Regions from separate parts of the Streptomyces sp. NPDC016469 genome, predicted to be linked through region 2. Evidence: riboswitches for the same ligand, from Rfam matches in the RefSeq annotation. Region 2 holds a riboswitch; each other region holds the start of a gene.
What was found. Region 2 has a riboswitch for cobalamin ahead of ABZ565_RS06425 (CbtB-domain containing protein). Riboswitches for the same ligand answer to the same signal wherever they lie in the genome.
Positions count from the first base shown of each region.

Region 1: linked by a shared signal. The riboswitch ahead of ABZ565_RS31500 (ABC transporter substrate-binding protein) and the one ahead of ABZ565_RS06425 (CbtB-domain containing protein) in region 2 are both predicted to bind cobalamin.
Region 3: linked by a shared signal. The riboswitch ahead of ABZ565_RS24880 (cobalamin biosynthesis protein) and the one ahead of ABZ565_RS06425 (CbtB-domain containing protein) in region 2 are both predicted to bind cobalamin.

Region 1 covers NZ_JBEYCQ010000040.1:25,970-29,233, reverse strand. Annotated here, with positions in the region: gene ABZ565_RS31505 (iron chelate uptake ABC transporter family permease subunit) at 1-694, opposite strand, end outside; gene ABZ565_RS31500 (ABC transporter substrate-binding protein) at 745-1,785, opposite strand; cobalamin riboswitch at 1,847-2,033, opposite strand; gene ABZ565_RS31495 (beta-ketoacyl-[acyl-carrier-protein] synthase family protein) at 2,084-3,264, opposite strand, start outside.
Region 2 covers NZ_JBEYCQ010000004.1:250,902-254,165, reverse strand. Annotated here, with positions in the region: gene ABZ565_RS06440 (tetratricopeptide repeat protein) at 1-33, shown strand, start outside; gene ABZ565_RS06435 (GNAT family N-acetyltransferase) at 100-594, shown strand; gene ABZ565_RS06430 (CbtA family protein) at 659-1,429, opposite strand; gene ABZ565_RS06425 (CbtB-domain containing protein) at 1,462-1,677, opposite strand; adenosylcobalamin (AdoCbl) riboswitch at 1,723-1,814, opposite strand; gene ABZ565_RS06420 (histidine phosphatase family protein) at 1,939-2,517, shown strand; gene ABZ565_RS06415 (helix-turn-helix domain-containing protein) at 2,855-3,264, shown strand, end outside.
Region 3 covers NZ_JBEYCQ010000023.1:67,953-71,216, reverse strand. Annotated here, with positions in the region: gene ABZ565_RS24890 (inorganic phosphate transporter) at 1-1,219, shown strand, start outside; gene ABZ565_RS24885 (hypothetical protein) at 1,252-1,485, shown strand; cobalamin riboswitch at 1,631-1,759, shown strand; gene ABZ565_RS24880 (cobalamin biosynthesis protein) at 1,879-2,883, shown strand; gene ABZ565_RS24875 (cobyric acid synthase) at 2,880-3,264, shown strand, end outside.

The DNA of each region.
Region 1 (3,264 bases), on a different contig from region 2:
AGGCGAAGGCGTCGAGCGTACGGGAGTGGCCGAGGCAGACCAGCAGGCTGACGGCGAGAACGGCGGAACAGATCCACACATCGGTCCAGCCGACCCCGCCGAGCGAGCCGAGGAGCCAGAACAGCACCCCCCGGGTCTGCTCGGCGTCGGCGGCCGTCATGACGACGAACGAGGTCAGCGCCGAGAACAGCTGCATCGCGGCGACCCCGGACAGCACGACCCGGTCGGTGGAGCCGCCCAGGGTGTGGCTGAGGAGCATCACCAGCGCGAACGAGCAGAGCGCCCCGATGAACGCCCCGGCCGGCAGCGACACCGCTCCCCCGCCGACGCCGAGCACGACGACCAGGACCGCGCCGGTGGACGCCCCGGAGGAGACGCCGAGGACGAACGGGTCGGCGAGCGGGTTGCGCAGCAAGGACTGCATGACGGTCCCGCAGACCGCGAGGCCGGCCCCGCAGACGGCGGCGAGCAGGGTACGCGGCATGCGCAGGTTCCAGATGATGCCGTCGCGGATCGGGCTGAGCCGGGCCTCGCCGATGCCGAGGTGGGCGGCGACGGCGGACCAGACGTCCACGACGGAGATCCGGGCCGGTCCGATGGTGACGGCGACCGCGACGGACAGGACGAGCAGCAGAAGGCCGCCGGTCCACAGGAGGCCGCCGCGCAGGCGGCGCGGGCGGGGGCGGGCGGGCACGGCGGCTTCCGGCGCCTTCTCGCGCGGGGCGGTCAGCGGGTCGGTGGCCGTCACCCCGCGAGCCCGAACTCGCGCAGCCCGGCGGCCACCAGCTCCACGCCCTCGACCGTGCGGATGGTCGGGTTCATCGCCTGGCCGCTGAGCAGGACGTAGCGCTTGTGGCGTACGGCGTCCATCTTCTTCGTGACGGGGTTGGACTCCAGGAAGGCGATTTTCCCGGCGGCGCTCTCGGCGGTCTGCGACTTGCGGGTGAGGTCGCCGATGACCAGCACGTCCGGGTTGCGGTCGGCGACGGTCTCCCAGTTGATCCGGGGCCACTCGTCGTGTGTGTCGTCGAAGGCGTTCTTCAGGCCGAGCTCCCGGGTGATGATGCCCGGCGCCCCGCAGCAGCCCGCCAGGTAGGGGGACTCGGAGTTGGCGAACCAGTACAGGACGGAGGTGCCGGATCCGTCGATGCCCTCGGCCGCCTCGCGGATACGGGTGCGGAGCCGCGCGACCAGCTTCTCGCCGCGCTCGGGCACGCCGAACACCCGGGCCAGGTCGCGCACTTCGCCGTAGACGCTGTCCATGGTGAGGGCCCCGGTGCGGACGCCGTCGCCGTCCCTGGTGTTGTCCTTGGCCGTGCAGTCGGCGGGCGAGACGTAGGTGGGGACGCCCAGCTGCTCGAACTGTTCGCGCGGGGCGACGCCGCCCTTGGCGAGGGTCGACTCGAAGTCGGCGGCGACGAAGTCGGGCTCCTGGTCGAGGACCTTCTCGGAGGAGGGCCGGTTGTCGGCGATCCGCTTCACGCCGGCGTTGGCCTTCTCCAGGCCCTTCATCACCGGGTCGGTCCAGGTGGCGGTGGCGGCGATCCGGTCCTGGAGTCCGAGCGAGAGCAGGATCTCCGTGGTGCCCTGGTCGACGGAGACCGCGCGGCGGGGCGCGGCCGGCACGGTGACGGTGCGCCCGCAGTTCTTGAGGGTGACCGGATAGCCGTCCGCCGTGCCCTTGTCCCCGGCCGCGTCGGGCGGGCTTCCTCCGCAGGCCGTCAGCAGCAGGAGCGCGGCGGTGAGCAGGGCGGCGGAACGGGCGGGGCCGGATATCGGCGGCACGGGGTACCTCGGCGTCTCTGGGCCCATGCGCGGGGCCCGCTGTACGGAACCCGCCGTCCGGTCCCGGACGGCGGTCGCCAGCAGGTCTTCGGACTCGGGTTCGCTCGGGCGGGACGCCTTCCCGGGAGACGGTGGTCTCCCAGTGGCCGTGGCCCCGCCCGTCCCCCTCACCGCTGCGCGTCAGTTCCGGATTCGCACCGGATTCCCTGACCCCTACGTGGAGTTCGACTGGCCTGGGCACGCTACCACGCGGGTCCGCGCGGCTCAGCGGCGCCCGTGCCCGTCCGGAAAGGGCCGCTCACGGACGTTGGAGGGCCACCACCGCGTTGTGCCCGCCGAAGCCGAAGGAGTGGCTGACGGCCCGGTGGACGGGCCGCACCAGCGGCACCTTGGTGACGCAGTCGATGTCGAACCCGGGCGCGGGGGCGTCCAGATTGGCCACCGGCGGGACGACCCCGCGCTGGAGGGTGAGGATCGTCAGCCCCGCCTCGATCGCCCCGGCCGCGCCCATGCAGTGCCCGAGCACGCCCTTCGGGGCGGTGACGGGCGGCCGGTGCGGGTACACCCGGCTGATCAGCGCGGCCTCGGCGGCGTCGTTGCGTACGGTCGCGGTGCCGTGCGCGTTGACGTGCTCCACCTCGTCGGCCCGCCAGCCCGCGTCGCGCAGGGCGGCCTCGGCGGCGGCCCGGGCGACCCGCCCGTCGGGGTGCGGGCTGGTGGGGTGGTGGGCGTCCGTGGTGGCGCCGGTGCCGGCGAGCAGGGCCCGGGGTTCGGCGCCCCTGGCCTCCGCGTCGGCGGCGCGTTCCAGCACCATCACGGCGGCCCCCTCGCCCATGACGAGTCCGGCGCGGTCGGCGGCGAAGGGCCGGCTGAGCCGGGACAGGTCGCCGTCCGCCCGGGCGGCGGCCCCGGACCGGGCGAAGCCGGTCATGGCGATGGGGAAGACGGTCGACTCGGTCGCCCCCGCGATGGCGACGTCGCACTGCCCGGTCACCAGCAGGTCGCGGGCGACGGACAGCGCGGTGACGCCGGACGAACAGGCCGTGCAGGGGGCCATGCTGGGGCCGGTGGCCCGCATCTCGATCGCGATCTCGGCGGCCGGCATGTTGGGGATGGTCAGCAGGACCCCGGCCGGCGAGGTCGCCTCCGGCCCCCTCCGCTCCAGCACCAGCGCCTGGTCGGTGAGGTGCGCGGAGCCCCCGCTGCTGGTGCCGACGACGACCGCGACGCGGCTGCCGTCCCAGCCGGCCGGGTCGAGCCCGGCGTCGGCGACGGCCTCCCGGGCGGCCAGGACCGCGAACTTGACGTACCGGCCCATCCGGAAGGCCGTGCGGCGGCCGATCTCGGCGTCCAGGTCGATTCCGTCGACCACACAGGCGAAGTCGATCGCGCACCCGGCGAGCGCGGGAACGGTGCGGGCCGGGCTCACCGCGGCACACACCCCGTCCCAGGTGGACTCGGTGTCGTTGCCGACCGGGG
Region 2 (3,264 bases):
GCCGCGCTGTCCGGTGACCTCGGGCCCGCGTAAGCCCGTATGGGCACCCGCCGTATTTCGGGTGCCGGGAGCAGCAGCCGCGTGATACTCCACAGGACCATGACCGACCTTGAGACGCCGCGCCTGTTCCTGCACCCGATGTCGCCCGCCGACGCCGAGCACGTCGCCGCGGGCGCACCCCCGGCCGGTGCGCGCTGGGCCCCCGGCTACCCCTCCCCCGGCGAGCAGGGGGCCGCGACGCGCTTCCTCGCCACATGCGCGGAGAACGGAGATCCCAGCCCGTTCTGCTCCTACGAGATACGGCTCCGTGCGGAGGGTGTGGTCATCGGTGGCATCGGCTTCCACGGCGCGCCGGACGAGCGGGGCAGCGTCACGATCGGTTACGGGCTCGTGGAGTCGGCACGCGGACAGGGTTACGCCTCCGAGGCGCTCCGGGCGCTGCTCCGGTTCGCCCGGGAACAAGGCGTCGCGCGGGTGCGCGGGGACGCCGACTCCGGCAACATCCCCTCGCAGCGGGTCATGACGGCGGCCGGGATGCGACTCGTGAACGAGGACGCGTCGCTGAAGTACTACCTCGCCGAGTGGGCGGCGTAAAACGGGTGGTGCCCGCCGTCGGCCACCCGGCGGGCACCACCCGTTGCCATACGTACGGCTGCCGTCAGCCCATCGCGGCGGCTGTCCGGCCACCCGCGAGCGCGTCGGCCCTCGGCACCAGCAGCCGTTCGGTGAGGTGGCCGAAGAGCAGGCCGAACGTGGTCCACAGCGTGGCCTGCACCGCGAGCGTGGCCAGCCGGAACTGCCACAGCAGCGTGGCCGGGAAGTCCTTGCCGACCTCGTTGAACGAGGGCAGGAACACGTAGGCGAGGGCGATCAGCAGGACGTAGCCGGCCGCCGCCGCGACCGTCGCGTTCCAGTTGCCCAGGCGGGGTGCCAGCCGCTTGCCGACGATGACGGCGGCGACCGCGAGCAGCACGCTGAGGGCGACCATCAGGAAGAACAGCGCGGTGCGTCTGCCGATGGTGTCGGGGTTGCCGACGGCCGGCGGGTTGGCCGGGTACTTCAGGAACGGCACGACGTACACGCTCACCAGCGCGGCGCCCGCGATCAGCGCGGCCGTGGCCCTCGGGCCGAACCGGCCCACCCGGCCCAGCGCGTAGCAGAAGACGAGCGCGGCGATGCCGCCGGCCGCGACGCCGAAGACGAGCACACCGGTGGCCAGGCCGGCGGTGGACTGCACGCCCCGGCCGACGAGTTCCTCGCCGGCGCCGTGATGGTGGCCGTGGGCGCTGTGCGCGGCCTCTTCGAGCGCGATGGCCGCGTCGACCCGTGACTCGCCGAGGAAGTAGGCGACGAGCAGCGCGAGCGCTCCCGCGGCCACTCCGGCGAGCATGCCGCGGACCAACAGGGCTCTGACGGATACGGAGTTCATGAGGGATTCCCCTGGATCAGCCGGATGGGCGGTCAGTGGCAGGGGAAACCGAGCAGGTGACGGCCGTCGTGGACCCACTCGTGGACGCCTTCGCCCGAGATGAGGGCCGTGGCACCCTGTTCGGCGCCGACGAAGTAGAGCAGGACCAGCATGAGAATGCCGAAGAACACCGCCCAAGGGGCAATGGCCTTCAGGGAGATGGGGGTGATGGCGGGTGCGCCGGTTGCGGGGGCAGCACTCTGTGCCATGGCAGAACCTCCTGTGGGAACACGCGTCCCGATCGTGGTGCCTGAGACGAAGGTGCTGGGTCTGACTTCCCGCGTGCGCGGGTACACAGTGGCGCGACCGTGCCGGATTCTCACCGGACTTCCGTCACACCTTCGTCATGTCGCCGCGACCATACCGCCTGGACGCCCGGCGCCGCCATGCCCCGTCCGGACAGCCCGCGGAGCCCGGATGCCATGGTGGGTTCGGTCGTGCGGCCACTTTTCAGGGAGTTGAGGGCGGGGATGACGGTACGGGTGTTGTTGGTCTCACCGGCCATGAACGCGGCGTTGCGGGAGGCCCGGTTCGCGGGTGACGCCGCGCTCGACGCGTCGGGCGTGCGGGCGGCCGCGCCGGCCGCGCCACATGTCCCCGAAGCGGACCGGGCGGTGCACGGGCCCTCCGAGCGGTGCTCCCGGACGGCGGAAGCGCTGGGCCTGCGCTCGTCGGGTGAACCCGCCTTGCGCGAATGGGGATTGGGGCGCTGGTCGGGCGCCCGCCTGGACGAGGTGAGCGCGCGCGAGCCCGAGGGGGTCGCCGCCTGGCTGGCCGACCCCTCGGCCGCCCCGCACGGCGGCGAGTCGCTGCTCGACCTGTGCGCGAGGGCGGGCACGTGGCTCGACTCGCTGCAGGGTGAGGTCCGGGTGCTGGCCGTCGCCGAGCCGTCCGTGGTGCGGGCTGCCGTCGTCCACGCCCTCGCGCTGCCGCCCCAGGCGTTCTGGCGCCTCGACGTCGCCCCGCTCACGCTGACGGAGCTGAGCGGCCGGTCGGGGCGGTGGAACCTGCGCTGCGGCCGGCCCCTCGCACCGGCGCCGGCCGGCTGAGACGTGCGTACGGAGCGCCTACCGGCCGGAAACGAGGACCCCTCGACGAGAACGGGCCGCCCGCTCCGGCCCTGGCCGGGATCCGAGCCCGGAGGCACGCCGCCGACCGGCCTCACCAGGACCTCAAAGCCTCTTGCGCTCCTCTCGCCCCACGGGTAGCGGCGCGCGGTGTGCCGTGGGTCACGTTCGCGCGTGGCGGGGTGTGCCCCTGTTGTGAAGGTCGGGCATTCTCTCCCGGCGGCCGTGCGAAGAGGTACGGCCCGGTGACCGCCTGGGGGAGAAGATGCCGCGACACGCGGACACGGAGCAGGAGCGGGGAACAGGCCGCGGGAGAGGCGTGATCGAGGGGGCGTTCGCGCTCCTGGAGGCGTTGCGCAGGTGCGGCGGGGAGGCCGGGCTCACCGAGATCGCCGCGGCCTGCGCCCTGCCCAAGGGGAGCGCCCACCGGCTGCTGGAGCAGTTGCTGCTGGTGGGTGCGGTGGAGCGGCGGGGCAGTCGCTACCGCGTCGGCTCGCAGCTCTACCGCCTCGGCCAGACGTGGGAGCCGCACCCGGGCTTGCGGGGGGCGGCCCGTCACCCGCTGCACCGGCTGCGGGCAGCCACCGGCGCGAGCGCCCTGCTGACCGTCCTGCATGACGGCCGGGCGCTGACCGTGGCGTCCGTGCCGGGCGGGGCGGAGCCGCTGGTGCCGGTGCGGAACGGTATGAGCTTCCCGCTGGACACAGCGGCCGGCCAGGTGCTGAGCGT
Region 3 (3,264 bases), on a different contig from region 2:
CGATTTCACGAACGGTTTCCACGACACCGCCAACGCGATGGCCACGACCATCTCGACCGGCGCACTCAAACCCAAGACGGCGGTCGCGATGTCCGCCGTTCTCAATCTGGTCGGCGCGTTCCTGTCCGTGGAGGTCGCCAAGACGATCTCCGGCGGGATCGTCAACGAGGACGGCCTCAGAACCGAGGTCATCTTCGCGGCGCTCGTCGGCGCCATCCTGTGGAATCTTCTGACCTGGCTGGTCGGGCTCCCGTCCAGCTCCTCCCACGCACTGTTCGGCGGCCTCATCGGCGCCGCGGTGATGTCCGCCGGCTGGTCGTCGGTCGACGGCGGCACCGTCGTCACCAAGGTGCTGCTGCCCGCCGTCGCCGCCCCGATCGTGGCCGGTGTGGCCGCGCTCCTGGCCACCCGGCTCACGTACCGGATCGGCGGGAAGATCCGGAACGACGCCCAGGAGAAGGCGACCGCCAAGGGCTACCGGGCGGGGCAGATCGCCTCGGCCGGACTCGTCTCGCTCGCCCACGGCACCAACGACGCGCAGAAGACCATGGGCATCATCACCCTCGCCCTGGTCACCGGCGGCGTCCTCTCCCCCGGCTCCAACCCGCCGGTCTGGGTCATCGTCAGCGCCGGCCTGGCCATCGCGCTCGGCACGTACCTCGGCGGCTGGCGCATCATCCGCACCATGGGCAGCGGCCTGACCGAGCTGAAGCCCCCGCAGGGCTTCGCCGCCCAGACCAGCGCGGCCACCGTCATCCTGGCCTCCTCGCACCTCGGCTTCTCCCTCTCCACCACGCAGTCCTGCTCCGGGGCCGTGATGGGCGCGGGCCTCGGCCGTGCCGGGGGCGTGGTCCGCTGGTCCACCGCCACCCGGATGTTCGTCGCCTGGGGCCTGACCCTGCCGGCCGCCGGTCTGGTCGGCGCGGGTGCCGAGTTCCTGACGAAGCAGGGCACCTGGGGTGTCGTGGTCGTCGCGGCCCTCCTGATCGCCGGGTCCGGGGCGATCTGGGTGCTCTCGCGCCGCAAACCCGTCGGCCACGGCGATGTCGCGCCCGGCACCGAGGACGCGGCCCCCGCCGAGCCCGCCGGTGTCGTCACCCAGGCCATCGCGGCCGTGAGCCCGCCGCCCACCGTGGCCCAGGCGCACGACCTCGCCGCCACCATTCCGGCGCCCGCCGGTCCCGTCGCCGCCGATCCGGCCCGACCCGCCACGGTCTGACAGACCCCGGTACTCCGGTAAGGACACCCCGTATGAACATCGACTGGGCAGCTCTGGGCACCGTCTTCGGCGTCTCCCTCATCACCACCGTCGCCCTGGTGGGCCTCTTCACCCTGGGGATCGCCGGCCTCTCCAAGCAGCCGGAGCCGGCCGCCGGGGGCGGTCAGGCGGGCTCCTCGCTCCTGCTGGCGCGCGCCGGGGCGTACGTCTGCTTCGGGCTGTGCGCGGCGGCGGTCGCGTACGGCATCTATCTGATCGTCGCCTGACGCACCACCTCTCCCCCGGGCCGGACGCACCTCGTGCGCGTCCGGCCCGCTGTGTGTCCGCCCACACCGTGCCGCCGCAGGTCAACGGCGAGTTGACGGGCGTTCGCGGGGCGTGGTGGACTGCCGGAGCCATTACGGCGACAGCAGAGGAAGCCGGTGCGAATCCGGCGCGGTCCCGCCACTGTCACCGGGGAGCGGTCCCCACCGCACGTCACGGCCCGCGCGAGCGGGCTGGAAGACCGGGGAATCCGCCGATCCGGAAGCCAGGAGACTCTTGTCGCCGTCACGTCGAACCAGGGCGCGGACCCTGAGTGAGGACATATCGCCATGCCCGGCTGCCGTGCGACCTCCCCACAGCCCCTGTCGGCAGCCTCTGGTACGGCCGGCTGAACCGTGCGTGCCGATCGCATCTTCGCGTACGGCGCCACCGCCGGCCTGATCGCCGACCTGCTGCTCGGTGACCCCCGCAGGGGGCACCCGGTCGCCGCCTTCGGGCGGGCCGCCGCGGCCGTCGAGGACCGGCTCTGGCGCGACCACCGCGGCCGGGGCGCCCTGCACACCCTGATCTGCGCCGGGGGCGCCGCCGGGAGCGCCGCGCTCGCCGCCCACGCCCTGCGCCGCCGTCCCGCCGCCTCCGTGGCCCTGACCGCCGCCGCCACCTGGTCCGTCGTCGGCGGTACGTCGCTGGGGCGCGAGGCCCGGGCCATCGGCGGGGCGCTCGCCGCCGGTGACATCGAGCGCGCCCGGGAGCGGCTGCCGCACCTGTGCGGGCGCGACCCGCAGGCGCTGGACGGCCCCGGGATCGCACGCGCCGTCGTGGAGTCCGTCGCCGAGAACACCTCGGACGCCGTGGTCGGCGCCCTCGTCTGGGGCGCCCTCGCCGGTGTCCCCGGGCTCGTCGGCTTCCGCGCCGCCAACACGCTCGACGCGATGGTCGGCCACAAGTCGCCCCGCTACCTGCGGTACGGCTGGGCGTCGGCCCGGCTGGACGACCTCGCGGGCTGGCCCGGCGCCCGGCTCACCGCCCTGCTCGCCGTGGCCTCCGGCGGCCGCCCCCGGGAGGCGGTACGGGCCTGGCGGGCCGACGCCGCGAAGCACCCGAGCCCCAACGCGGGGCCCGTGGAGGCCGCGTTCGCCGGGGCGCTCGGCGTACGGCTGGGCGGGACCCTCGCGTACGGGGGGCGCGTCGAGCACCGGCCCGTGCTCAACGGGGAGGCGGGCCGTGCCGTGGAGACCGGGGACATCGCGCGTGCCGTGCGGCTCTCACGCCGGGTGGGCGTGCTCGCCCTCGGCGTCGGCGTGGCCGCCCGGCTGGGCGCGGGAGCGGTCGCGCGCCGGATCCCGGGACGGACCGGGGGACCTCAAGGACCTCGTACCTCTGGACGGAGAGCGATATGAGCGGCGGACTGCTGGTCGCCGGGACCACATCGGACGCGGGCAAGAGCGTCGTCACGGCGGGCATCTGCCGCTGGCTGGTGCGCCGGGGCGTGAAGGCCGCCCCGTTCAAGGCGCAGAACATGTCGCTGAACTCCTTCGTCACCCGCGAGGGCGCCGAGATCGGCCGGGCCCAGGCGATGCAGGCCCAGGCCGCCCGCGTCGAGCCGACCGCCCTGATGAACCCGGTGCTGCTCAAGCCCGGCGGCGACCGCTCCAGCCAGGTCGTCCTGATGGGGCGGCCGGTCGGCGAGATGAGCGCCCGCGGCTACCACGGCGGGCGGCAGGAACAACTGCTGTCCACCGTCACGGACTGCCTGGAGCAGCTGCGCGGCACGTACGACG